2 regions of the Candidatus Sulfurimonas baltica genome follow, and region 1 is predicted to be linked to the other one. Evidence: riboswitches for the same ligand, from Rfam matches in the RefSeq annotation. Region 1 holds a riboswitch; the other holds the start of a gene.
What was found. A riboswitch is a leader RNA that binds a small molecule or an ion and turns the genes downstream of it on or off. The one in region 1 is predicted to bind cyclic di-GMP.
Positions count from the first base shown of each region.

Region 2: another riboswitch for cyclic di-GMP. It lies ahead of HUE88_RS01630 (hypothetical protein); the one in region 1 lies ahead of HUE88_RS06930 (hypothetical protein).

Region 1 is NZ_CP054492.1:1,368,053-1,382,995, forward strand. Features, by position in the region: gene HUE88_RS06885 (prepilin peptidase) at 1-165, shown strand, start outside; gene HUE88_RS06890 (LptF/LptG family permease) at 165-1,178, shown strand; gene truA (tRNA pseudouridine(38-40) synthase TruA) at 1,185-1,895, shown strand; gene HUE88_RS06900 (ElyC/SanA/YdcF family protein) at 1,901-2,638, opposite strand; gene HUE88_RS06905 (alpha/beta hydrolase) at 2,638-3,420, opposite strand; gene HUE88_RS06910 (hypothetical protein) at 3,480-4,214, shown strand; gene HUE88_RS13865 (sensor histidine kinase) at 4,183-6,000, opposite strand; gene HUE88_RS06920 (hypothetical protein) at 6,000-6,419, opposite strand; gene HUE88_RS06925 (TonB-dependent receptor plug domain-containing protein) at 6,420-8,312, opposite strand; cyclic di-GMP riboswitch class I at 8,405-8,484, shown strand; gene HUE88_RS06930 (hypothetical protein) at 8,545-10,068, shown strand; gene HUE88_RS13990 (D-alanine--D-alanine ligase family protein) at 10,351-10,929, shown strand; gene HUE88_RS13995 (hypothetical protein) at 10,926-11,276, shown strand; gene glyS (glycine--tRNA ligase subunit beta) at 11,292-13,316, opposite strand; gene HUE88_RS06950 (nitrous oxide reductase accessory protein NosL) at 13,368-14,943, opposite strand, start outside.
Region 2 is NZ_CP054492.1:331,476-346,418, forward strand. Features, by position in the region: gene HUE88_RS01620 (HIT family protein) at 1-119, opposite strand, end outside; gene HUE88_RS13945 (hypothetical protein) at 251-382, opposite strand; gene HUE88_RS01625 (IS1380 family transposase) at 379-1,683, opposite strand; cyclic di-GMP riboswitch class I at 1,860-1,934, shown strand; gene HUE88_RS01630 (hypothetical protein) at 2,046-2,300, shown strand; gene HUE88_RS01635 (DEAD/DEAH box helicase) at 2,356-3,972, opposite strand; gene HUE88_RS01640 (hypothetical protein) at 4,150-4,377, shown strand; gene HUE88_RS01645 (mechanosensitive ion channel family protein) at 4,382-5,209, shown strand; gene HUE88_RS01650 (DoxX family protein) at 5,206-5,589, shown strand; gene HUE88_RS01655 (CDP-alcohol phosphatidyltransferase family protein) at 5,613-6,170, opposite strand; partial or broken gene HUE88_RS14125 (methyl-accepting chemotaxis protein) at 7,310-7,948, shown strand; gene HUE88_RS01665 (carbohydrate porin) at 7,984-9,150, shown strand; gene HUE88_RS01670 (OprD family outer membrane porin) at 9,192-10,451, shown strand; gene HUE88_RS01675 (FeoA family protein) at 10,516-10,743, shown strand; gene feoB (ferrous iron transport protein B) at 10,740-12,878, shown strand; gene HUE88_RS01685 (response regulator transcription factor) at 12,920-13,582, shown strand; gene HUE88_RS01690 (ArsS family sensor histidine kinase) at 13,611-14,885, shown strand; gene mltF (membrane-bound lytic murein transglycosylase MltF) at 14,909-14,943, shown strand, end outside.

The DNA of each region.
Region 1 (14,943 bases):
GCTATATTTCTTTCAGCCATCTTAGCACTTCCTATTATGATATTTCTTGTAAACAGATATGGGCAAGGTCAAACAGTCCCTTTTGTCCCTTTTTTGGTTTTATCGACATTTTTAGTTTACATATTTGACAGCTCTGTATTAACATATATTGAGGCTCTTTACTAATGCATGAACTAAAAAAATATATAAGAGACTCTTTATCTGTTATATTTTTATCTATTTTTATCCCTCTTTTTGCCATAGCTTCTGTAGTTTTTCTTATAAAGTTGGCTACATATACAGCTGTTATACAGCTGTCAATATGGGAGATGACAAAACTCTTTTTTTTCATAATCCCTGAACTGCTGTTTTATTCGCTTCCTATCTCTTTTTTTATAGCCGCTACCTTAACCCTGTTTAAACTCTCAAATGACAATGAGATTGTTGTGCTGTTTGCACTCGGCATAGAGCCTAAGTTTATACTAAAAACATTGCTAAAACCTGCAGCTATGCTATGTATTATTCTTTTATTTAATTTTTTCGTACTTTTTCCACATGCCAAAGTTCTATCAAAAAACTTTATTTCATATAAGACAAGTGAAGCAAAATTCAATCTCTCAGCTTCGGAATTTGGTCATAAATTTGGTGAATGGCTACTCTATATTGGAAGCGATAACGGGGATGAAAGCTACTCTGATGTTATTTTATTTAATAAAAAACAAAATGAAGAGGTTTTAATAGGGGCAAAAAAAGCAGAAATTATTAATGACTCTGGAATTTTGCGATTAAAACTGAGCGATGGGGAGGGTTACAGCTATTCGAAAGATAAGTTTACACAAATAGACTTTCAAACAATGTTTATTAACGATACAATGAAAACGAATGTTCTAGATTATAAAAAACCTGTTGAGTACTGGCTTCAAAGTGGTGCTGGTTACAAAAAAATATTTATAATAAATATTTTACTTAGTCTCTTTCCTTTGATAAGCCTGTTTTTGGTTGCAAGCATAGGAATTGTACATGTAAGACATCAAAAAGGGAAAATATATCTATACTTATTTTTGGGAATTTTAGTTTATGATGTTCTTGCTTTTGGGTTGCAGGGTAAATTTTCATACTATACTATTCCATTGTTTATTACCGCTTGGCTAGCTGCAACATATTTCATCTACAGAAAAACGATTGTTGCAAAGTTTTAGTGTTTTATGAGATGTGCTTTAACAATAGCCTATGACGGCACAAATTTTCTAGGTTCACAGACACAAAAAAGCTCTCCAAACACCATACTTGGAAATCTGGAACATGTACTTCACAAACTACATGTAGATTCAAAGATTATAGCCAGCGGAAGAACAGACAGAGGTGTCCATGCCACAGGTCAGGTTTGCCATGTTGATTTACCGGAGTTTTGGAATGACCTTGTAAAACTTAAAAAAGTTCTAAATGAGATGCTTCCAAACTCAATTGTTATCAAACATATAAAAGAGGTTGAGAGTGAGTTTCATGCCAGATATAGTGCTAAAAAAAGAGTTTATAGATACCTGATAAAACAAGGCGATAGCAATCCTTTTGAGGGTAACTATGTTACATTTGTTGATTCTATAGATTTCAATAGTGTTGAGAAAAATATAAAGCTCTTTAGAGGTGAATTTGACTTTAAATATTTTATGAAAACAGGAAGTGATGTAAACTCTACATGTAGGACTATTTACAGAGCGTTTGCTTATAAGCATAAAGGGTATATAGTCCTACATTTCGAAGGAAACGGCTTTTTAAGAAGTCAGATAAGGCTTATTGTTGGAGCACTCCTTACACTAGATGCAGATAAGATTATTCAAAAGCTACAATGCGTAGAGAATCACAAGCTTAAACCTGCTAAATGCAATGGTCTTTATTTAGCCAAAATTAAATACTAATATATTTACTTTTTCAACATACTCCATAAAATTCCGAAATATTCATGCATGGCAATTTTTGAGTCATACAGGTTGTCAATGTCGGGTGGTGTAAAATACAGGTTAACATCTCTTTTATGAAAGTCAGTAGGTGCAGCAATTGGGTTTAAGCCAAGTGATTTAAAAAGCTTTACAGATCTAGGCATATGGCTTGCCGATGTTACAAGGACAAAAGCTTCATCTCCAATCAAACTTTTCGTAAAAATAGCCTCCTCCTTTGTATCTTTTGGTTTTGGATTTACTATAATATTTTCAGACTTAACACCCAGCGCAAGAGCCAAAGAGGCATTCATCTGGGCATTGGAAACATTTGTATCCCCCTCATAACCTGTAAATATAAGTTTAGAATTTGGTGTTTGCAGATGGATTATAACACCCTCAAGCACTCGTTTACTTGCAACTTGTGATGATAATGGCTGAGATTCATCTGTGTTATGTCCGCTTCCCAATACATGTATATATTTTATTTTTTCTTTATACCAATATTTTGGATATTGGTTTTCCAAATTTTTCACTAAAAAGTTTGAAAACGGATGGTATGAAAAAAGGAGTAAAAGCCCAAGCGCAAAGCCTAGAAAAACTTTTGCAACTCTATACTTTGCATTAAACAAAAAATAAAAGCCAATAGCAAAAGCTATAAGTATCATGCCAAAAGGCTCAACAAAAAAAGTTATAAACTTCTTTAAAAAAAATCCAAATTCCATTATTCCAACACCTCATTTATATGTTTTGAGACTTCCTCATGCCAAAGAAGCTCTTTATGTGACAACCCTTCATACTCTTTGTAGAGTACCAAGTTTTTTACATATTGTTTTAAATTTCTTGTATTTTTTATATATGTTATTTCATCATCTTTGCTCGCAAAAACATAAGTCTTAGCATCTATTTTTGAGACTAATTTAGTTTTATCAAATTTATATCTCAAAATCCATGGCATATTAAAACCGTACTTCTCTTTAACAAGTAAGGCAATAGAGTCAAACGGTCCAACCATAAACAGACCTGCAACACTCATTTTACTCGCTACATAAGCAGCAACCAATGAGCCTATAGAGAAGCCTAAAACATAAAAATCACCATAATTTTTTTTAACTATTTGAGCTACTTTGAGAGAATCATCTAAGAGATTTTTTTCATTAACAACTCCACCGCTTTTTCCGTAAGAGCGGTAGTTGAAGGTGATTATTCTTACATGTGGGAACAACAATGAGAGTCTTTTAATAAGACCTACGCTGTCGTGAGAGCGTCCTGCAAAAAAAAGAAGTGTCGAATTTATACTGGGGAGTTTTCTGTACAAACTTTTTGGCTCATAGACAACACCCTCAAGCTCAACCCCATCATCTGTCTTAATACTAAGTATTTCAAAGTCATCGTCTAGCTCTTCTTCACGGTAGTAAGTTGGTGAAAACACCATAAAGTACTGCCAATGGTAAAATACAAAAGCTAAAACACCAAACGTAAAAAGTAAAAATAGAGTATATATCATTCGTAACCTTATTGAGCGGAATTATAGTATAATTCGAATAATTATTATAGGACAATTATATGCAAGCATTTGGGAAATTTTCAAGAAAAATAGATTTAGAGTATATTGTAGAGCAGTACATTTACATTCAAGAGAGTGATGAGACAATCGATTCAGAACAATTAGAGCAGATGCTTAAACACAAACGTAAAACTGTTATTGGAACTATCTTTTTATACAATCCTACAATAGCACCTATAGGGTATAAAGACAATGCAAGCTTAGATGGGCAAGGATATGAGTTTAAGGGTCAATTTGATGAGCTTGCATTTGATAAAAACTGTACTCTTTTCGCTTCGGCTATCAAAGATGGATACAGAGGCAAACTTATAGAGATCAAATATCTTTTCGGTCTTAACAAACCAAATATAGAACCAACACCTATATTAGAAGAGTTTGATGGTGATTTAGACAGATACACAAGCAATCAGCTAACTCGCTACGATAAAGAGCTTAACTATCAAGACTACCTCAATATTCGTCTTAGCGGCAAGTTTGTTTTCTTTGCTTCAGGAAACAAATATGACAGACATCACAAAAACATCATCGCCTATGCCAGAAATCTTTCTGCACAAGCTGCAAAACTTGGGAAACATATTGCGTTTATGTATGACAATAACCACGATGCTGCCGAGAGTCAAGAGGTTGCATATTTTTTACCGGCAATTGCAACTGGAAAACTTAGAGACATAAGGGCAAATTCATTCAAGAGAGCCTTTAAAACTAACCCTCCATCGATTGTGAAGACAAATTAAGCTTTATTGTAAAACAAGCGCCAATACCCTCTCCCTCTACAGCCTCTTGATTATCTACATGTAGGCTTCCTTTGTGGTGGTCTTCTACAATTGTTTTGGACATATAGAGTCCAAGCCCTGTTCCATTTTTTTCGTCTTTTGTTGAAAAATACGGATCAAATATATTTTTCATGATTTCTTCCGGTATTCCGCCGCCATTGTCGCAAATAATTAAACTTCTTTCTTTTGTGGTTATTTTAATCAGCGGTTTCTCAATACCCTTTTCTTTAAAATTGTCCTGAGCATTTTTAAATATATTCAAAACAACTTGCATAAGTTCACTGTCATAAAGTTCTATTTTTTCATTAAAATTGTAATCATAGATAATATTAATATTGTCATTATGAAGTGAACCTTCGATTATTTTTAAAGATTTTTCTACAACACTCTTGAGTGATGTGAGCACAGGCAACTTGTTTGGTTTATAAAAATTTCTAAAATCATTTATTGTAGTAGTTAGGTTTTGTGTATATATTTCAATTTTTTCAAGCTGCCCTACAAAGGAGTTTTCACACTCATCTCTCCCCTCTTTCGTCTCTAGGTTGTACTCTCCAAGTTGAATTTTAATCATCATATTCATGGACGTTGCAGAGATTGAAGAGAGCGGTTGTCTCCACTGATGGGCAATCATGCTTATCATCTCTCCCATTTGAGCCATTCTTGTCTGCTCTATAAACTTACGCTCTTGCTCTAGCTTTTCTCTTTTATATTGGTTCTCTTGAGTCACATCCTTTAAAACAAGCATAATTGTTTTTCTGTCGGGCATCAGACTCATGCTAATAATTGCATCGACAATATTATCATGATTAACAATACAGCTGCTTTGAAAATTATGGTGTGACCCTTTATAAAACACATCTTTAATATTATCTACCATCTCGTCTTTAAAATCCGCAGATATAAACTCAAGAAAAGATATCTCAAGGAGTCTGTTTTTTGAGTATCCGGTAATCTCACTCAAGGCTCTGTTTACAAAAAGAAAGTTTGTATTTTTATCAATAACTGCAATTCCGTCTGTAGTCATATTGAAAATTGTATTTAAATTTGATTTTGACTCAAGGAGTTTATTGTGCTTATTGGCAATATTTACCCCAAGATACTGAAACTCTTTTTGATCTTGAGTAGGAAATATCAAAAAATCATCATCTTTTGTATCTTGCAATTTTCTAACAATATCCTCTATCGGCAAAACTATAGATTTTGCTACAAAATAAGAGATTATAAAAAATATACCGATGAGTAACAACCCTTCAATAATAAACTCTGTTGTCTCTCTTTTTACGTAATCATAATAAGCATCCAAATTAGCCTCAACGATCATATAACCGATAGGGACATCCAACACAGAGAAGGTGTTTAAGACTATGTATTCCTCTGTATTTTTAATACTTTTCTCTTCTTCTTTCAAAAGTGCCTCAAATCTGGGGTGTACCTCATGAACAATATTGGATGATTTGTTTTTTGCTAAAATAACTCCATCTTTGTCAAGAATATATACGGAATTTATATAATCACTGTTAATGGAATCAATGCTTAGCTGAATATTTACTTTGTCTTGATTGTAAACATATGCGCTTGTATGCTCAACAAGTAAATCATTTACAATGCTATTACTGCTCTGAATAACTTCAAACGCATACTCCTTTATTTTATGAAGCTGAAACAAAAAATTAATACCAAAAAACGAGATAATAATGGCGAATGAAAGAGATATCACCTTAGTCTGTATAGTTTTGAATTTAAACATTATTCACCATCCTTTATGTATTTATCAAAACTTTTTGGAAGTGATATTTTTTTATTTTGCAACCTTGCTTTTGAAAACTCAATTTTTATATGCCCTCTATACCAATAAAAAGCTCCAACTGCATTTTTATTGGACGTATATACTACATGTGATGTTGTAAAAAGCAGTAAATTTTCACTGTTTTTAGGAACTTCTTCAAATGAATCAACTAAAATAATATCAGCACTCTCAATCTCGCTGCTTAAAGATAGATTTGGAGCATTAGCAATAACTACTTTATACTCATAATTACTTGTATAAACAATAACATTCTCTTTTGGCACCATAGCATGAAATATTTTATCAAATATCTTAGAGGCAGTAGCAGTATCAAAAGCAGATAGCTCAAGTGCTAAAAGTACAAACAGAATTAATTTCATTTAAAACATATACTCCATACTGATAAAAAACCGTTGTTCAACGGGGGATATATTTATAGGTTCTTCTGCTAAAAATGTGTTTGGATCAACTCTATAATAACTATCTTCATAACCCCTATTAAAAATATTTTCACCTTTTAAAGAAAGAATTACGTCATTCGTATAACGATATTTTACACCTGCACTGTAATCATAATAAGATTTATTATTTATATTGTTTCTATTGTAAACCAACTCATTAAAAATATCAAACTTTCCAACTCTATTTAGTGAGCGGACAAAAGCAGCAATAGATTTGTTATTAAAATTTCTTATATCTGCATATGAAACATTTGAGACAAGTTTATTGTCTATGTCAAAATTATAAGTATATTCCAAAAATGTAGATATGTTTTTTACATCATTTTTACTGTTTGTAAAAGCTCCTGATGGGTTAACTGCAAGATTATTTTTTGCAAATGGGAGTTGCTGAAATAAGTTTTTGGTAACACCGTAGGTAGCTACAAACTCTATTTCGTTTTTTCCGTCAATATACTTTATCTCCTCACTAATCGCATTTAAGACTTGATTATCAAGTGGTCGTTCAGTCCATGGAAAATCTACATATATATAAGGCTCAACTAATGACTCAACTCTATATGCAAAAGATTTAAAAACAAATTTTTCATAAATATATGTGTGACTTAAACGAAATTGAAAAAGATCTTCATTTTTAATCCCTCCGTTATTATCTACAATAGCATATTGGGTAGCTGCGCTTATTATATTATTATCGGAGATGCTATATCTCTCTTCTAAGAAAATAGTACTAATAGATTGTCTACTATAATCATCCTTGGAACTTAAAACACCATCAACTTTAGCTTCTACCATCTCAAAACTTTTATTACGAAACTTTGCTCCGGCAATTAAGCGATTATAATCTGATTCATTTGTATACTTTATCTCTGCAGTAAAAACACCCTCTTCTCTATCAAAATCAAGATCTGGAGAGTAAGGTGACTCATCAAAACCGGCAGCTGCAGCTTCTTTATTCTCTCCGGAGATATGCGTGAATTGATTATTTACAGAAATAAATATATTTTTAAAATATGTTGTCTCATAACCTATATTTAAATAGTCATAATGACCTGTTGAGACCTCATAGGTAGCTGTGGGACTTCTCGCTATAGAGGTATCAAGATTTGATGTTCCTGCCATAACTTGGAGTTTATTGTAGTTAGTATATATTGAACCAAAAAATGAATTACTCTCAGAATCACGCTTTATTGGAATATTATGACTTGAATACTCCTTTTTTTTGTCATCACTTCTAGATACATATGTAACATAAGAGTAGTCCTTCAGCTCATCTGCATAATATGCAGATTGTTGATTGAATCCACGATTTCCATAGTTTAGATTTAACTTCCCGCCTCTGTCACGCTCAGGAGTTTTTGAATAGAGTTTAATTAGTATATATGTTGGCTCAGTAGAGAATTCATAAGATGGTGAGCGTGTATATATCTCAACATGGTCAATACTATCTAGGTTAATATTGTTAGAAGCTGTAATACCGCTTCCAAATGTTGATGATACAAGTTCTTGATTATCAATATATAAACGTATACTACTGCTTGAGAAAAATGCCGAAGAACCCTTGTTGAACATATCAGAAATTCCGCCGCGACTCTCTTTGTATCTTACAATGGGGTGTGATTTTAATAAATCTTTTAGACTATGAGCCTGCATAATATCTAAATCTTTTCTTGTGAAGATAGTAACTGCTCCACCACTTTCAAGTTTTGTCTGTTGAGAAAGGTCACTATTGTGTGTGTAAGTTCCTAACAAGTCGTCCAGCTCTTCAGTGTGTAGTAATCCTATGGCTAATAATAATAAAAATATTAATTTCATTCTTCACCTTGTATTTTTTATATAATTTTAACATAAGAATCTTCAAAATAATTTTTATAATAAATTAAAACATTATATTGTACAATGACTAAATAAAAAAAAGCCAAACTTATTGTGAAGTAAGGACGGAAAGTTACGAATCTTTTTACTAAAAGATGGTCGGATTGCAGATACTTCTTCTATTTAATTTAGCAGTTGTTTACTTCATACATTAAGTTACTATTGGAATAAAATGAAGAATATAGCTTCAGAATTAAAAATCTATCTAAAAACAAATTTACCTAAACCCTCTATTGATTTTAAGTGGGGTGATTTTGAGAATGAAAATTTTTTCTCATATCTAAATAAAAACTATCCAAGCGACTATTTTTCAAACAGCGAAAATCAATTGGAGATTAAACATGCATTTAAAGAGTACTTTGAGCCTATTGGATACCCATTAGTAAAGCTCTCAGAAAATACAATACGTATAAAAGTGTTCGAGTACAAAACAGAGCCAAAAAATAGTTTAAACTTAGATTCTATTATTGATATTATTGAGGAAAACGAGGAGCTAATCGAATATGATTACAAAGGCAAAGATGATTTAATTGCTATCCCAGAAGATGTAAAAGACAAAATAATATATTTTGTAAACAACATTAAGAATGAAGAGATAAATAAAAAAGAGTTGATTAAATTTGCTGTAAGAGAAGCTTTTGAACTTGAAGAGAGTGATATTGTAATTATTAGAAGTAATCAAATAATTATAAAACTATTAGACGGATTTCTTGTAGAAGAAGTTGCTGACAATCAAAAAAATACTATTGCAGCAAGATATAATGGCATAGATGAGGCTAAACTCAAATCATTTAATGATGAAATTTTTTCACAACAAGATAATGAAGATTTTTTTTATTTTGCTGCTGAAGAGTTTGTTGATACATATTTTTTATCTAAGAACATAGATAATATAATTTACGAAAAAAATGCATTTTCATTGATTCAAACAATTATAATGGAGCAGTTAACTGACTCATATGATAATCAAAATGAGTTTTTCAAAGGGTTTGCAGGCTATCTGTTTAGAATACATTTCAAAGAAGTATTTGGTTATATAGCAGATATTATACTAGAAGAAGTTGGTTCATCAAATAAGTATATGATAGATTTTTTAAAATATTATTCTTTGGATGTTGTTGTTCTTGATGGAAACAAATACACTGTTCCACGCATAGAAGCGGAAAATGGGATGAGATGGAATATTACGTCAATAATGTCTATAGTAAGGATTTATATTAAAGCAAAAATATCCATAGAGAATATACATGAAACGATTGATAATTTAAATAATGATATCTCTAAGTTTTATATTGGTGGAATTTCCCCTGTAGAATATAACAGCAGATTAAAAAAAGAGATAGAAAATTTATCTCAAAATATTAACTCTGACACGAAAAAATTTAATTTATACACAGAGACTTTAAGTTCATCAAAAGATGAAAATGAGAAAAAAGTATTAAAAAATGAAATAATCTCACTTAAAAGTTATTTATTACATCTAAAAGAAAAGCAATCTATTCTCTCTTCTAAGTTTGCTGATTCAAGCACAATAACTGAGTATACAGATATAAAAAGAGAAATTGATTCTTTAAAAAGACAAGAGAATAGAGATAAGAAAATTATAGATCAAAATCAAGATTCATATTTGTCAATTAAAAATGCACTTATAAAAGCATTAACATCAAAGAAGACACTATTAGGTAGAGTTGAATAGCTGGATTTTGCTTTACAATCACACTATATATTAAGCGGTTAGAGTGTACAATTTCATTCCTATGCAAACTCCTTTTTTGGATGTAAGCGGGCGAGTTTTTTCTTTTTCTAAGATGTAGTTTTCATTTTTTTATAATTAAATCCCCCCCCAACCAAGACGCACTAGAACCTTTTTAAATGTGGTTTACTCTAATATCGAGAAAATCTGATAGATGCGATGAGCTGATTGCTGGATACCATCCAAAGCGATAGTCATCTTTAACCATAAAGAGAGTCGGCAACAATGAATATAGAAATTATATCAACAGATACAGGCACATATGATGCTATTATTAAATCAATTCAAGTAATGGGTCACGAAGCAAGAGTGAGTATATGTTTAAATAAATCAAACTTACAAGACGTTGTGCAAAGAAAGCCGGACTTAGTGATTTTGTCTAAAAAAAACATTTTTATTGAAAATGAAGAAAATATTTGCCTCTCTGAATACTTTGAAACAAACAATATAAATTTTTCAGGCTCATCAAAAGAGGCATTAAAATATGACTCCGACAAGGCATTAACAAAATCTTACTTAAAAGAGCAAGGTCACAATACAGCAAATTATTTTACAGCGACTCCCGGCGAATATATAAATGACAACAAAATACCGATAAGATACCCACTGTTTATAAAACCAAATAGTTCTGCCTATGGCAACGGTATTGACGATTTATCTTATGTTACAAATTATTTGCAGTTTGAGAGTAAAGTTTTATCATTATATACTACATATAATGAGCCTGTTTTAGTTGAAGAGTACCTTGAGAGCCAAGAGTTTACAGTTGCTCTTATTAAAACAAAAAAGGTGATTTACTGGTGAGTGCAATTGAAGTTGTACCGACTAAATCACAGAATGGAATTAAAGTTCTTGGATTAAAAACACGAGCAGAGAAGAAAGAAGAATTCCTAAAAACTGAAGATTGCGAGCTTGTAAGCAGGGTTAAAAATATTGCTGTTAACGCTTTTATGGATCTTGGAGCAAGAGACTTTGCACAAATAGATATTAAAACAAACAGTTATGGACACTGCTTTTTTATGGGAGCAAATCTACTTCCAGATATAAAAGATGAATCTAGCTATCTGGTTAAAGCATTCGAAATTGAACATGGATATTCATATAACAAGATAATAGAGATTATCGTAGATAAGGGAATCAGCAGAGTTTAGCTGAATCCTCCCCCTCTATGCTACACTCACCTCTTTTATGTCAGCAATCTTCAAGATGCTTTTATAGATAGAAGCTAGTAAAGATTTTCTGTTATTTCTTACACTTTCATCTTCGGCATTTACCATAACATCCTCAAAGAACTTGTCGAGTTCAGGCTTAAGACCAAAGAGAGCATCTAGCTCCTCCTCATAAGAGTTATATCTACATGTAGAGACTTCTATGTATCTTACATGTAGAACTTTTTCCGCTTCATGCTCAAAAAGCTTGTGATCAACTATCATCTCTATTGACATATTAATATCTTTAGTGATGTTTGAGACTCTTTTAAATGTTGAAAAAGATTCACTGAAACCTTCACTGTTTACCATAGTCTCTAAAGCTTCTATCTTTTTACCCATGGCTAAAAGTTCTCTCTCTCCAGAAGCTAAAACAGCTACAATGATTGAGGGGTTTACTTTAAAGTACTGCTTAACTCTCTCTAAAAAGAATGCCTCAAGTTTTGACATATCAAACTCTGCATAGCCTACTAACAACTCTTTTAAAGTCTTAACAATATCAAACTCTAAATTATGCTCTTTAGTTATTCTAATAAGACCATTAACGGCACGACGAAGAGCAAAAGGATCACGAGTGCCTGTTGGGATTTGGTTTATGCTAAACATTGCAAGAAGAGTATCTAGCTTAATACTCATAGCAACTATAGCGCTTAACTTAGACGAAGGAAGTTCACTATCTTCTCCATCTGGAAGATACTGCTCTTTTATACATGTAGCTACTTCATCGCTCTCGCCTAGTGCTTTTGCATAGTAGCTTCCCATAAGACCTTGAAGCTCTGTAAACTCATAAACCATCTCGCTTGTCAAGTCAGCCTTTGCTAAACTTACAGCGCGCTCTAGAGTCTCTTTACTTGAGCCTTCTGGCTTATATATATCAAAAAGAATATTTGCTATTTTTTTCTCGCGCTGTATTTTGTCAGCAACTGTCCCAAGACCTTTCATAAAAACAACTTTTTCAAGTCCGTTGGTGCTAAGTCCATTTTTGAGATCATTGTCATAAAAGAAAAGCCCATCAGCCAAACGTGGTCTAAGAACTGTTTCATTCCCTTCAATAACCTTGGTAAAATCATCAGTAAGCGCATTTGATACAACAACAAATTTATTGATTAATTTACCATCTTTAAAAACTGGAAAGTATCTCTGATGCTCTTTCATAGAGGTAATAATTACTTCAGCGGGAAGTCTTAAAAACGACTCATCAAATGAGCCTAAAAGTGCAGTTGGATGTTCTGTAATAGCAACTACTTCATCAAGTAAATCTTCGTCTATTTCAATTTTTATACCATTGTCTTTTTCAAGTGAAGAAAAATTTGCCAAAATATTTTCACGTCTAAGTTCAGGGAAGAGTGTTACACCGCCATCTTTTAAAACTTCAAAATACTCTTTAGCTCCACTGATATTAACAACGTCAAAATTGCTTATACGGTGAACAAAAGTTTGCTTTGATGACTTAACATTAAAAAGTTCCATGTCAACTAATTCATCGCCTAAAAGCACATTTACCCATCTGATTGGTCTAATAAAGCTCTCGCTGTTGCTTCCCCATCTCATTGACTTGCCAAAATCAAGTGACTTTATCCAGCTTTGTATAACATCACCTAGAAGTTCTGCAGAAGCTTTTCCTTTAAGATCTTTTTTATAGTAAAGAACTTCTTTCCCGCCCTTCTGTGCTTTGCCAATCTCTTCAATGGAAACTCCACATTTCTTTGCAAAGCCGATAGCTGCCGGAGTTGGCTCACCATCTTTGTATGCTACAGCTATTGGTGCGCCGAAGAACTCCTCTTCACTGTCATCTTGACGAGTTTTAAACTCTGCGTGCCAAATAACCAAACGACGAGGCGTATAGTAAAACTCAAACTCACATAAAAGTGAATTTTTTTCTAGTATATCAGCATATTTCTTCTCAATATTGTTTAACTCTTTTAAAAGCGGAACCGCTGGAAGCTCTTCTACACCAATCTCTATTAATAATGGTTTTAACATATCTTAGACTCTTTATTTTATATTATTGTCGCGATTTTATCTATTTATTGGTTAAAGAGCGCTTTTAAAATCTTTTTTTGCTATCTCAACGGCTCCATCAAAATTTAAAATTTTACCGCCATACAATTTTGCAAACGCACTGGCATCTTCATAGTTTGAAAATGCATATTTACTCTCTACGCTCATAGTCCCTTTTTGTCTGCTGCCAACTACGTAAAAAGCTTTTGTCACATCTATAAATTTCAAACTTTTCGCATCAACAACCTGAATATTTTCAAGAGGAAGTTTATTTACATGTAGGTCATCAACAAGACAGTAAAGAGAGCAGTATTGTCTAGCCTCACCGTTTAGTGTGGCTGCATGATTTGTTTTATAAAATATAACCAAATCCATGCCGCATAAAATTCCATCTCTCTTGTTCTCTCCAGACTGAAGAAGTGTTGCATCAATTAAGGAGACTGATTGAAACCTTTTAGTGTTTGGAGCATGATGCGAAAACTTTTTAGCACCATAGGTTTTAAAGGCATAAACTTTATAGACATTAAGCCACAGATAAAAAATAATTAGACTAGAAGCGGCTACAAACGCTACTATTTTGGCAATTTTTGAAGCACTGAAAAAGTTTATTCTCTTTGCCATAATTATAAATGCCCAAACAACGGCAATGTAATTAAAAATAGCAAATATTCTAAGCCAGCTATCTCCTCTTGCAGCGATTGGTTCTACTCTGTTTTGAGTAAGATTAAAACCTTGAATAAATCCATTTGCTATATCGCTGTAGTGGTGTAAAAAGAAAAATTCGTAAGTGTGTGAGAGTCCCCCTATTATAAACAGAGGTGCAAAAGCATAACCTAGAGTATAAAACACTCTTTTGAAATCTTCTTTCAAAACTTTTGCCGCAATGTACATTCCCAAGTATACTAAAGAGATTGTTATAAGCATTGCAAAAAACAGTGCACTGATTCCTACATAATCAACTCCACTAATAGCTATTTTATCTTCTAAAAAAAGACCGAGTTTCGACCATATAAATTCATCAGATATTGCAACACGTCCAAGTGCGTGGTGAAAACTCATGGCAATGGAAATTGCCGCTGTTATCAGAATGAAAGCCCAAACTTCAGCTTTTTGTATCTTAAAGTTTTTAAAAAGCGACTCAGATGGCTTTGTAAATTTTAAACTTACTGCCTCACATGCACTACTGCAATCCATACACAAAGTACAGTCCGTCATGCTTGAGCGTTTATCAAAGGTAAATGGTTTGAGGTTGTATGAACATGCATCTGCACACTCAAATGTTGTACAAGTCTTACAAGAATTTTCATAAGTACCGAGCGTTACAAAAGAAATTTTTCCAAAACCTCTCATCAAAGTCCCTATAGGACATATTGATTTGCAGTAGCTCATATCTTTATATATATAAAAAAACACAACTGAGATAACCGTTAAAACAATAAAAAAGATTGATGAAGCTATTGGAGTTTTATAGGCCTCAGGATATATATAATAAACCACCCAAAAACCCACTATAAGAAGCAAAAGACCGACAAAAGGGTTAGAGAGTACTTTAGGCATCTTTTTTTTAAGGCCGAAGTTAGTTATATATTTTCCCATAAAGCCATGTGGA
Region 2 (14,943 bases), 1.0 Mb from region 1:
CTTAAACTTTTTGGAACATCACCTAACTCTTTGTAGGCTTGTTTTGTAAATATCTTAAGCCATGGTATTTCACTATCTTCTGTTTCAATATATATATCGTTGTCTTCGTAAACTATCATTTAAAGCCTTTCTTAATCAATTATAGCAATTTTTATTCTAACCCAAATAAATCCATAATATGAATTCCACTCTCCACTTGTAAAAAAATATCATTTTTTTCAGAAAAGTAACAGCGGATTAGGCTGTAAAATTATGCTTCACATGTTTTAATTCCAAATTTATTCAGATGTTGACACTTTTGGCAAGGTTTACTGTTTTTTTTACAATAGTATCCTGTAATAAGCTTATTAAGAGATGGGTTTGTCAGCGCTTTGTTTTTCATTTCAAACTCTCTTCATAAGCTCGGTATCTTATTTTTTGGAGGAGATTTTGGAACTGCTCGTTTACCTTGAGTATTAATCCTCTGGCATGTGAAACTACTTTACCCGCTATGTTGTAGAGTTTGTATCTAATTGTTTTAATGGTGTGCTTTTGAAGATTTGTGTCCAGTATCTGTTTAAACATCAAGAAAAGGTTATACGCAAGTGTTCCTATTAAAAAGTAGAAAGCATTTGCCTGTGTATTGGATGTTGGAAGATAGCTCATATTAAAACCATTTTTTAACTCTTTAATCTTATTCTCACTTGTTTCACCTCTTTGACGGTGCAGTTTAATAATCTCCTGCGGGCTTAAATTATTATCATTAGTGGCGATACAGTAGTAAATCTCATCTTGATATTGCATCATCACTTCATCGCCTATATAGCCCTTAAGCGTTGGGAGTGTAGGTGTTATATCTTTTTTAATTACTATCATTCTAAAAGCATTATCTGTATCACACATCGTGTGCATAAACTCTGCTACTTTCTCTCTTTTGGAAAAAGTTTGCCAATCATCATCTTTAATATCTTTGATTGAATCAAATACATTTTTATTCTTTTTAGCTGTTACAGTGAAAAAAATATTTTCTTTATCGCAGTGGTTAAAAATAGCAGCTTGATACGAAGCACTATCGGCCCTGAATCTGTCAAACTTCACACTAAAAGGGAGCTGTGCTTGACACTGTTTAAGAAACTCCAGGTTTTTACTAGCAGGTGCCTCATTACCCTCTCGGAAATCTACATCAATCACATATCCACTGTTAATATGTCCAACCATAGGCATATAACCAGGTGCATCTTTATATGACCACTTTGCTGTATTTTTATGAGCTTCAATAAATGTAGCGTCTATGTCTAAAATAAGCTCTTCATTTTTGAGTGATTTTAAAAATCGTTTGAGAAATTGCTTGTTGATATTTCTTACTCCATCGGTGCCAAGTGCAGCATGTCTGTGAAGATACTTTGTAAATGCTCCTGCTGTTGGAATATTTTTCATTTTTAGCAGTAATGAGAGCGCGCTATCTAATCGTATCTCTTTTATATCATCTAAGACTCTGCCTCCGCTATGGAGCATCAGAATAAGTGGATAAATAAATTCAAACGGAGTGTATCCGTTTGGATGTTTGGCTAAAGGAATGTTCGTGTTGCAAAGTGCTTCAAGGTTCATACCCTTAAGATACTCCCCAAATATTGCTACACCTGTTCTAGGAGTTAATTTTTCGTTTGTAGTTTCGATATTGAAGTTTAATATTGTTTGAGGCATAATCTCTCTCGTGCAGAAAAAGTTGCACCCGTTGGGTGAAAACATTGAGTGTAACTTTTTCTTGTTAAAGTACCTAATTATAGAGCAAGTCGGCTTGTTGTCTAATTTGGTATGGAATTATTGGGGTCTAAAGAAAAGATTATACTAAAAATAGATAAGATGTAAGATTGATAAATATTAGAAAAAGCCAACCTTGTTGCGAAGCAAGCACGGAAAGTTATGGGTCTTTAACAGATCGCCAGACTGCCTAGGTATTTACACCTCATTTTCCTTTATCTATCAAAATTTTTTAATAAGTATAATTGTTTTTAGTTTTGCGTGTGCTTTTCTGACATTTATACTTATTGGTATGGAGGAAAATCATGAAAACTGTAGTATTCGTCATTATGACATTTTTTATGTTTAGTCCCTTAGGAGCTTCATCTGATACTCTTAAGAAGAAAGAGTTTGTTTTAGATATATTTGCAAATGATTTCATTGACATAGAGCCAATAAATTTTGGCAACTTTGTGTTTAAGATTGATATATCTAATAGTCTATTGGAACTTGAAAATAGGAGTGAAAAAAATAGTAGCTTGATTAACAGAGTTGTTTTTTGGGTAAATTATGAATTTTAGTCTTATTGAAATTTGTACATGTAAAACAGAAGGATTTACATGTACATAGAGATATTTAGTCTCTAGTTCTGTTACGGTTTCTATCACCGCCGCCAGAACGGCTTCTGTCACCACCAGTAGAACTTCCGCCGCCAGCAGAACTTCCACCACGGTATCCACCGCCAGAACTAGCACCACCTGAACGATTTCTATCTCCACTACCGCCAGAACGATTTCTATCTCCACCGCCACCAGAACGATTTCTATTTCCTTTATAACCGCCACGGCCGCCTCTACTATCATTTCTACTAGCAGCACGCTCTAAAATAGCAGCTAATTTATCAGCTGGTATACCGATAGTATTTGGACCTTTTACCGCTTGTCTATCTAAAATCATGGAAACAAGTTTAAACATAATAGTAGCTTCATCTATGTCCTCTTTTAACATGTCAAGAATTTGATGAGCTTCATCATAGATGTGTTGGTCTTCTATTGTTTTAACTATTGATTTTAAGTTTAAAGCTCTTAAATCATTTTTACTTGGAACAAATGCATGAGTCATTGTAGTTCCAACTTTTGATTTGATTCTTTGAAGTTCTTTAAACTCTAATGGAGTTAAAAGCGTAATAGCCTTACCTTTAGTTCCAGCACGGCCAGTTCTACCAATACGGTGAACATAAGACTCAGGGTCAAAAGGTATGTGATAATTGAAAACATGAGATATATTATCTACATGTATACCACGAGCGGCAACATCAGTAGCAACTAAAACTTTAACACTATTGCTCTTGAAACCTTTAATTACAGTTTCGCGTTGGCGTTGCTCCATATCTCCGTGAAGACCATTAGCTAAGTATCCAGCATTTGATAGAACATTTGAAAGTCTATCAACTTCACTTTTTGTTCTACAAAACACTACACATTTTTTAGTATCTTCAGCATCCATAAGACGGATAATCGCATCATCTCTCTCAGATTCTTCGATTACATAATACTCTTGAGATATATCTGTATTAGTTGTCTCGCCTTGAGTGATAGATATAAACTCTGGATTATCTAAGATTCTTTCAGCTAGAAGCTTGATAGGTTTAGGCATAGTTGCTGAGAATAAAAGTGTTTGACGATTTGTTGGAAGATATGAAAAAATTTCATTAATATCATCTAGAAATCCCATGTCAAGCATCTCGTCAGCTTCGTCTAGTACAACGATGCTTGGAGCGAAATCTTTAACTAGATTCTTTTTAAGAATATCTAAAAGTCTACCCGGAGTTGCAACAACAACACTAGCACCTCTTTCGATAAGGTCGATTTGTCTATTGTAAGAGCTACCGCCATAAACAGTCACTGTTCTAGCATTTATATTTCTACCATATTTGAACATCTCATCACTAACTTGAGTAGCAAGTTCACGAGTTGGAGTTATTATTAGTATGCTAACACCACTTTTTGGATCGATATTGTTTAGTGCAGGAAGACCAAAAGCAGCTGTTTTACCAGTACCAGTGTGTGCTTGACCAACTATGTCACGACCAGCTAATATAAATGGTATTGCTGCTGCTTGAATAGGGCTAGGAACTGTAAAACCTGCGTCTTTAACTGCTCTTAGTATATCTTTGTTTAAACCTAAATCATCAAATGTGATTGTTGGCTCTTCATTAATTTGTTCTGCGTTTGTTTGTGCATTTTCTTGCATCGTTATCCTTTAAATAGGAGCTGATACAAGATTGCCTCATTTGGCAATGCACCTTCCCCTAAACTATTTGTGGAATTATACCCAAATATAATTTGTTTTATATTTAAAGATTGTATATTTAAAATTAGTTAAGTTTATATTGTGTAAATAAATGAAGATATTGTTAATAATATGGTAATGAATTTAATTTTTAGATATGATACAAGTATGAAAATAGAGACACAATATACATATGAAAAAATATGGACAACAACAAATGAGGCTGATCTTCTTCGGATGATTGAAGAGGAAACTGGCAGTGCTGATACTGCTAAGGGAACACTGGCTTATATAAAAGAAGCTGTTAAAGCAGGCAAAACAATTAGTGTTGGCGATTGTAAGTTTAGAGAGAAAAAGCAAGGGTAAAATAATGGAAAAAGAACTTGAAGAAGTTGGACATTTTTATAATATAGTTATTGACTTTATAACTAACTATAGTTTTCAGATAATTGGTGCGATTATTATCTTAGTTATTGGTGTTTTTGCCTCAAAGTATATACACAAATATGTTTTAAAACTACTTTTAAAAACAACAATAGATGAGACAATAAGTGGATTTATAGCCAATTTTGTAAGAATTACAGTAGTTGCTATGATGGCTGTTTTAGCACTTGGAAAGCTCGGGATTTCTATAGCTCCATTTATTGCGGCAATTGGTGCTATTTCTTTAACTGCTGGTTTGGCTCTTCAGGGGAGCGTATCAAATTTTGCCGCTGGTATTGTTCTTATTGCAACAAAACCTTTTAAGCTTGGTGATACAATTAGGGTTCATGATGTCTATGGTGAAGTTCAAGAGATTAAGTTGGCATATACTATTTTAGTCAATGAAGACAAAGAACAGATCACTATACCAAATAAATATATGATAGGTGATGTTCTAGTAAATTCATATTCATACCGCATAGTTGAGGGTAGCGTTGGAGTCTCGTATGACACTGATTCAAAAAGTGCAATAGAGCTTATTAAGTCTATGCTATCTACATGTAAAGATGTCTCAAATGAAAATAAGCCAATAGTAGGTATAGAAAAATTTGGTGCTAGTTCTATAGACATTGGTTATAGATATTGGGTTCCCACAAATAGTTTTTATAAAACACAATATGAAGTAAATCTAAAAGTCTTAGAGGCGCTTACTGAAGCTAAAATAACAATACCATTTCCGCAAACAGAGGTTCGTATGATAGGGGATAAAAAATGATGAACGATATAGCGAAACTTATTTTAAGATTAACACTTGGAATAATGATGCTTTTTCACGGTCTTGATAAGATTATTAATGGAATAAAAGGTGTTAAACATTTAGTTGTAAATGCAGGGTTGCCAGAATTTTTTGCTTATGGAGTTTATGTTGGAGAGGTTGTTCTTCCACTCCTAATTATAATTGGGCTTTATGCCAGAGTCGCATCGGTTATATTGGCATTCAACATGATAATGGCAATCTTTTTAGCCTATCATAGCTCTATATTTGAACTAGGTAAGCATGGGGCACCGGTAATTGAGTTGCCGTTTTTATACTTTATTATTTCTGTTGTTGTTTTCTTGCTTGGAAGTGGAAAGTACGCTGTAAACAGCAAGTAAAAAATATCTACATGTAGAGCTGTTTAGAGGTGGGGAACTTTTATATTGGAGTTTAAACTCCATCCAACTGCAGCCATAATAGCTATTACAGCAAAAGCAGGTACAAAAGCATAAGTAGCACCCAAGTAAACTAACCAAAGCAAAATTGCACCAAGAGGCGTAGGGACTCCTGTAAAAAACTTATCAACTTTACCAGCCTCTGCGTTAATGTTAAAGTGAATAAGTCTTCTAAGCCCTGAAATCACATAATATATACTTACAACGCCTGCAAATAAAAGAGATATGCCCGAGAGTGAAACAGAGTAAACAGCTTGAAATATTAAAAATACAGGAACAAGAACAAAGCTTAAAAAATCTGCAAAGCTGTCTAGTTGAACACCAAACTCATTTGACAAGTTGTATTTTCTAGCTATCTTACCATCAAAAATATCAAAAGCACCACCAATCCATGCTAGTAAAATTGCAATAAAAAAATTGTTATGAGTTATAAAGTAGGTTGCTAGCAGGCCAGCTGTAATATTTACAAACGTAAAGAGGTTTGCCAAGTTGAAGTGTGAAGATGGTTGATATAAAAATTTCATTAGTTACCTTTGTTTGCGCAATTATATCATTTAGTAATTAAAAAAAATCAATTTATATATGATTATAGATTTTTTAAGATACAATCTTGGTTATAAAATGTATCGCAATTGTGACATTCTTGCATAAATCTTGTTATGTTAAATTATATGGAGAAAAAATGTTAAATAATTTTAAAATAAAGAATATTATTATCGCTGTATCAGGCTTGGTGTTTGCGATATTATTTATTAGCTTTTTTTTAAACCATTATAGTGTACGTGACATAGAAAAAAAATCTAATGAACAGATAGAGGTGGTTTTGCCAAATATCTATGACTTTTTAGAGTTGCAACTAAGTGTTGTTCAGATACAGCAGTGGTTGACAGATATCTCTGCTACAAGGGCAGCAGAGGGTGTTGATGATGGTTTTGATGAGGCAGCAAAATACTTTAAAAGTGCTAATAAAATTACAGATAGACTTGTAGCCACGCATATCAAGATTGGTGAAGAGGAGATGGCAAATAAGCTTAAAAAGTTTAAGTCCGACATGCAAAACTACTATAATGTTGGTGTTGAGATGGCTAATGCATATATAAAAGATGGACCGACAGAGGGGAATAAGCTTATGCTAAAGCTTGACCCTTATGCAGCAAAGCTTTCCGATCAGCTCGGAGAGTGGGTTGCCGTATATAAGGAAAATTCGATTAAATCTGCCCAGAATTTAAATAAAAGTTTGTCTGATTTTGAACTACAAAATATTTATACATCGACTCTATTGGTAATTGTATTATTTATTGCGTTTGGAGTTATCAACAAACTATTGAGTTCCATTAAAGGGGTAGATGCCTTTTTGGCTAAGGTTTCAAATATTGATTTTACTCTAGAAACAGGTTCTAAAAATGAGGTTACGCAGATTATTCAAAATATATCCAAGGTCATGGACTCTTTTAAAGATTTTATCACTGAAGCAAAAAAATCTTCTACCGAGAACTCATCAATATCTCACGAACTATCAACTACCTCTACTATCGTGGGTCAAAAAGTTGAAAATGTAATGCAGATAGTTGACAATGCGACTAAAAAGGCCAAAAATATAACAAATGAAATAGCAATATCGGTTAGTTATGCCAAAGAGAATCTTAAAAGCAGCGTTAAGGCAAATAATAACCTTGATGAAGCGACTAAGGAGATTATAAATTTAACATCAAGTGTTCAAGAAACGGCAAATATTGAAGCAGATTTAGCTATAAAGATAGACCAACTCAGTAGTGACGCAGAGCAGGTAAAAGATGTCTTAAACGTTATTGGAGATATAGCAGACCAGACAAATCTGTTAGCTTTGAATGCCGCAATAGAAGCAGCAAGGGCCGGAGAACATGGGCGAGGCTTTGCTGTTGTCGCCGACGAGGTTAGAAAACTAGCAGAGAGAACACAAAAAAGCCTTACAGAGATACAATCCAGTATAGGAATTATTGTACAATCTATTTCTGATACAAGTCAACAGATGAATATAAACTCCAAAAATATTCAGTCACTGGCTAATATCTCTTCTGGAGTGGAAGTAAAAATAACTGAAACTCTGAATTTAATGCATATAGCATCAGAAGCTACCGAAAAAATAGTTGTTGATTTCGAAGCCACCGGTATTTCAGTGAGTGCTATATCACATGAGATAAACGATGCTAATGAGATTGTAGCCTCAAATGCTAGAAGTGTTGAGGAGATAGCTGCAGCAGCAGAGCATTTAAATGGTTTGACTGAGCAGTTGAATAAAAAGATGGAAGAGTTTAAAGTATAAAATAATATAATCTCGAAATTCAAGGAATCTTTATTATGTTACGCTATATATTACTTATAAGTTTACTATTTTCAGTAGGTTTTACATCTTTATTGGCAGAAGAAAAAAGTTACAAAGACGGATTTACAGTTGACGCGGTACTTAGCGCAGATTTTATAAGAAATATTGATGGTGGGATTGAAGAAGATGGGACAATACTTGGAAACTTTGACTTAACAATAGAGCTTGATACACAAAAAGCAGGACTGTGGGATAATGGTACATTTTTCGCTTATTTTTTGGGAAATTTATATACCAATGAGTGGATGACTAGCCATGTTGGTGACTGGCAGGTTTCAAGCAGTTTAGAAGCTGTTGAAGCATTTAGACTTTATGAATTTTGGTATGACCATACATTTTCAGACAGCCTTTCTCTTCTAGTGGGTATGCATGATTATAACAGCGAATTTATTGTACTAGAATATGGTTTATTATTTACACATAGTTCATTTGGTATTCAGCCTGATGTTGCACAAGTTGGACCATCCATTTTTCCTATTGCATCATTAGCAACAAGAGTTGCAGTAAAACCAACACAAAATAGTTATGTTCTAGCAGCTGTGTATGATGGAGTTGCGGGTGATCCTAATTATCCAAAAAAAACAACAATTGAGTTAAACAATAGTGATGGAGTTTTTGCATCTCTTGAAGCAGGATTGGTAAGTAGTGAAGTTTATGAAGCAGATTATTATAAACTAGCATTAGGTGTATGGCAACATACAGCAAAAGTAGAAAATTTTGCAGGTATTGTTGATGATAAAAACAGTGGTGTTTATTTAATTGGTGAGAAAACTATCTTTGCTAACTCTAATGGAGCTTTAGGTGCTTTTTTTCAACTAGGTTTTGCAGATTCAGGCAGAAATCAAGTAGATAGATATTGGGGAGTTGGTTTAAACTACAAGGGTCTACTTTCTGGGCGTAGTGATGATTTACTTGGTTTAGCGGTAGGAAGTGCTATAAACTCTAATGAGTATAAAGATTATGAATTAACTAAGGATAATGTTGTAGATTCTTCTGAAACAGCTATTGAGCTTACTTACGAAGTAGAGCTTTATTCATGGCTAGTAGTTCAACCACTTATTCAACATATACTAAACCCCTCAATGGATAAAACCATAGATGATTCAACAATTGTGGGTGCTCGTATTTCATTAGTTTACTAAAAGTGATTGTGAGCTTAGAAAATAAATTTAAGGAATTTTAAATGTTAAAACATATTTTACCAGTAGGGCTGGTTTTAGTTAGTTCTGTACCATTAATGGCAGAAACAGGGAGATTTCATGAAGATCAACAGATCTCTGTTCATGAAAAACTTGATAAGTTTGCTCAGGGTTATGAAAAAGAGATTTCAGTTGTAGATAACCTTAGGCGAATGGTTTCCGATGGGAAAGTGAGTGGTCAATTTAAATCAATGTATGCTGGATATTTTAGAGAGGGAGATAATCCTAATGAATATGCAACTGCAATTGGCGGTATGCTTAAATACGAGCTTGCAGAATATAATGGATTTAATGCTGCTGCTGCTTTTACAACGTCACAAGATCTTGACTTTGCAACGGGTGAGGACACTAAGCACAATACTGAGTTATCATCAGACACTCAGGAGTATACAGAATTAACAGAAGCTTATATAAACTATAGAAATGGAAATTTGAATCTTAGAGCAGGTCTTCAAGTTATAAATACTCCTTTGGCTGATAGTGATAATATTAGAATGGTACAAAATACATTTGAAGCTTATATTGCTACATATTATGTTGATAATTTTGAATTTTTTGCAGGTCATTTAATGAAATGGCAGGGTGTAGATGCTGGGCTAAAGCATGGGGAATGGGTAAATGTTGGTTCTAAAGGGGCATATGTTAGTGGTATAACTTATACATATGATGTTCAAATAAATGCTTGGTATTATAATTTTATAGATTTAACTAATGCAGTCTATCTTGATATTGCATATACTTTTGATATTACTAAAGATTTTTCTATTGACACTGCAGCTCAATATCTTAATGAATCAGAGATTGGTGTAAGTAATGCAGAAGCAGAAATTTATGGCGCTTTAGCTGGGTTTTCAGTTTATAACATTGGCTTTGAGCTAGCATACAATATATCAAATAAGAAAGTAGGAAAGCACAGTCATTCTGGAAATGGTGGGGGAACACTGTTTACTAGTATGGATACTATGATACTTGATGAAATAGCTGATGATAGAGAAGCAAGAGCTATTTTAGCTTCTGTTTCGCGTGAATGGAATTTACTCAACTTCTTATATGCATATGGAGATTTTAAAGGAAAAGAAAATTCTCTTGGAGAAAAAGCGCATATAGTTGAGCATAATATTGGCTGTGAGTATGAGTGGAAGGAAGACTTCTTTTTAGGAGCTATATATGTTATACAAGAAGACAAAGAAGATTCATCTAATGATTGGAGCCGCTTGCAGTTAATGGTTGCTTACAACTTCTAAATTTAATCTGTTATTAATATGATATTAGTTATCATTATAAAAATATATAATTTAAAGAAAAAATATGAAAAAATTAAGTGATTGTAAAAAAGCTTGTAAAGTAAAAATATTAAAGTTGCATGCTGACTCAGAACTCAAACAAAGGTTTATCTCTTTTGGTATTATGAAAGAGGTTGTTGTTGAAGTTTTGGAATACTCTCCGGCAAAGAGCACCATAGAGATTAAAGTTGGCAAGATGAGAATAGCTCTTAGAGCCAAAGAAGCTGAGCTAATAGAGGTAGAAGATATATGAAACCCCAAGCAAAAGTTTGTCCAATAACAGCAAATCACATTAAAATTGCATTAGTAGGTCAGCCAAACGTAGGCAAGAGTATGCTTATTAACTCTATATCGAATGCACATCTACATGTAGGGAATTTTACCGGCGTAACGGTGGAAAAAAGAGAAGTTCTTTTTGATTATAAAGATTATCATTTTACCGTAGTTGACCTACCAGGTACTTACGCTCTTAACGATTATACAATAGAGGAGAGGGTAACAAGCGAGTATTTGGCAAGAGAAAATTATGATGTGATTATAAATGTAGTTGACTCTACAAATTTAGAAAAAAATCTTCAACTTACAGCTGAACTTATGAGTGTTGGCAAAAAAATGGTTATTGCTCTGAATATGAGTGATGAAGCTGACAAAGAGGGGATTAAAATAGATGAAAAATATATGTCCCAACTTATCGGTATTAGTTGTGTAAAAGTCTCTGCCGCAACAAAGTATGGAATAGAAAATCTTATTGACTCCATTTTACAAGAGTATGAGAGTGAAGGCATCGAACAAAAACTTATTTTCAGTGAGGCAGTAGAGGAGGAGATCTCTGAAATTGTAAACTATCTTGCAAAACATAAATATATAGATGAAAATTCATACAGAAATATAGCAATAAATCTTTTAAAAAATGACAAAGTGACTTATGCAAAACTTCATGATAATCCTATATGGACGGAGCTTCAGCCCATTCTTATAGAAGCGTCACACCATATTGAACTTCATCACGATAGCGATGATATAAAAGAGGCTTTTGCATCAGAATACAGCTCATTTAATCGGGGAGTTGTAGCCGAGGTTTTAAAAGAGGAAAAAATAGTTGAAAAAAGAACACTGACTGATAAGTTAGACAGCGTGCTAATACATCCAAAATTTGGTATTCCAATTTTTTTGTTTTTTATGTGGGGGCTGTTTCAGCTTACATTTGAGATAGGCTCAATACCGATGGATTGGATAGATGCTTTCTTTGGATGGCTAGGAGACACGGTTGGTCCAACGATAGCCAATGAAGATGTACGTTCGCTTATAGTAGATGGAATTATCGCGGGTGTTGGAGCAGTTGTTTTGTTTGTCCCAAATATTGTGATTCTTTTTATTGGTATTGCACTACTTGAGGGGACAGGCTACATGTCGAGAGTTGCTTTCTTGCTTGATGGATTTTTTCATAAATTCGGTTTGCACGGACAGTCATTTATCCCTTTGGTTACTGGTTTTGGCTGTTCAATCCCAGCCTACATGTCAGCTAGAATTTTAAAAAATGACAGAGATAGACTATTGACCCTTTTTATTATAGGATTTATGAGTTGCGGAGCAAGACTTCCGGTTTATGTTCTTTTTGCAGGTGCGTTTTTCGGTCCAGAGATGGCTGGTAATATTTTGTTTCTTATTTATATAAGCGGTGCTATTATGGGGCTTATGGCAGCAAAAGTACTTAAAATGACAGCATTTAAAGGGGCTAATGAGCCGTTTGTAATGGAGATGCCAAAGTACAGACTCCCCTCCATGAAGTTGATTTGGCATACGGTTGTGACAAAAACTTTGATGTATCTAAAAAAAGCAGGTACATACATAGCGGCAGCTTCAATGCTGATATGGTTTTTAAGTAACTATCCCCACAATTTGATTCTTGAAGAGGAGTATGGGGCTAAGGTAGAAAAAGCAATAAGCGAAGATGAGAAGTCGGTATTAAAAAATCAGTTATCTCAAGAGCTTCTTGAGCAGAGCTATTTAGGAACGATAGGTAAATTTTCAGAACCGATTTTTGCACCACTTGGGTTTGATTGGAAAATGAGTGTTGCTCTACAAACAGGGCTTGCTGCAAAAGAGGTAGTAGTCTCAACATTGGGAGTTTTATACTCTTTGGGAAGTGAAGTAGATGAAGAAAACAGCTCTTTAATTACGGTAATATCCAAAAATATACCTTTTGCATCTGCAGTCGCTTTTATAGTAGTAATTATGATTTATTTGCCATGTTTAGCTGCATCGGTTGTATTTACCCGTGAAGCAGGTGGGATAAAATACTTTTTTTACCTTTTTGCATTCACGTCAATAGTAGCTTATGGGCTAGCTTTTATTGCATTTAATGTAACTTCTATGATCTATGGATGAATATTAACTCATTATTAGTTCATATTGGTTAAGATTCATTTATGAAAAAAATATTAATGATTGAAGACGACTTAGAACTTGCAGAGATACTGACGGAATATCTTGAGCAATTTGAGTTTGAGGTAGTAACTGAAGATGATCCATTTAAAGCCGTCAGTATATTAAAACTAGAACCTTTCGATTTAGTTATATTAGATTTAACACTTCCAGGTATGGATGGTTTAGAGGTTTGTGAAGCAATTCGAGAGAGACAGGATATACCAATAATTATTTCATCAGCTAGAAGCGATGTGACAGACAAGGTAAAGGCACTTGAACTGGGAGCTGATGATTATTTGCCAAAACCTTATGACCCTAGGGAGCTTGAAGCCAGAATACACTCTGTTTTAAGACGTTATGAAGCAAAAAGCCAAGAAAAGCAAGAATCGAAGAGTGATTTTAAGTGTGATACATCATCAATGATGATTACATATAAAAATAGAAACATTGATTTGACAAATGCAGAGTTTGGAATTTTGTCATATATGATTGCTAAGCAGGGGCTTGTTGTATCAAGAGAAGATTTGATTCATAATGTTAATGCGATTAATGAAGATTCATCAAACAAAAGCATAGACGTAATGGTCGGTAGAATTAGAAATAAGCTTGGTGACAAATCTCTTATAGAGTCGGTAAGAGGCGTTGGTTATAAACTTCTTAAGTGAAAACTGCCTTTATAAAGGAGAACAATAAATGAGAAAACATGCTGTTTTAATAACTGTACTGTTTGCACTTGTTGTTACCCTCCTAAGTGTGAGCGCTGTTTTTTGGGAATTTTTTCTATTAAATAAACAGCGTTACATAAATTATATTTTTTCAAAACATACAACTATAACTCAAATTCTTCGTCAGCATCAACAAAATCCTAATTCTGAAATTATGCTTGAAGCAAACTTGGCTGTATATAACCTTGTTTTAGAAAAAGATATTAATACAAGAAAATATATTACAAAAATAGCAAAAGTTTTAAAGACAAAAGATTTTAAAAGTGTTGATGCTTCTTTGATGATGCTACAAGAGGGTCTCTACACCCAAAAAGTTGTAACAGACTTGACTGCCACAATGTTGGAGTTAGATAAAAAAATATACTTCTATATTCAATCACCGTCAACTTCTGTATTAATACTTGATGAAGAGTTAAAACCGTACAAATATTATCCGTTAGCTTATGCTTATTTGATAATTATTTTAATAATTTTCATATCATTTGTTTTGATACTCATTAGATTGAGACCACTAATAAGACTTAGAAAAAAGATAGCACTCTACGGCGATGGAGATATGAATGTCTCCTTTAAAACAAATGGAAAAGATGAAATAGCTTTGATATCTAACGAGCTTGAAGCAACGAGAGGAAAAATTAATAATATATTGGAATCTAGAACTTTATTTTTGCGAAATATTATGCATGAGCTAAAAACACCAATAGCAAAGGGGACCATTGCCACGCAAATGCTCGAATCTCAAAAACAAAGAGATAGGTTTAGTTCTATTTTTGGAAGACTAGAATCTTTAATAACAGAGTTTGCTTTAATAGAAGAGGTTACAAGCATAGATGATAAGACAGAATTTAAAGAGTACCGTTTAGTAGACATTATTGATGGGGCAATAGATATGGCAATGATTGAGAGAAGTTCCGTGACAGTAAATATAGATGCTAAACACAAAATATATGCAAACTTCAGGCTCTATACGACGGCAATCAAGAATATGATAGATAATGGTATTAAATACTCTACAGATGCCCATGTGAAAATTTTAATAATAAATCATGAATTATGCTTTGAGAGTAAAGGGGCATGTATCGCACATCCAATTCAGTATTATATTGAGCCTTTTACAAAAGATAATCCATCTAAAAATAGTTTTGGTTTAGGACTCTATCTTGTAGACTCTATCCTAAAAGCACACGACCAAGTTTTAGCACATGAATATGATAGTGGAGTTAACCGTTTTATATTCGCATAAGCTTTACTTTGTAGAATATATAAATGGATAAATATATAAAATTTTCGGTAATTATTTT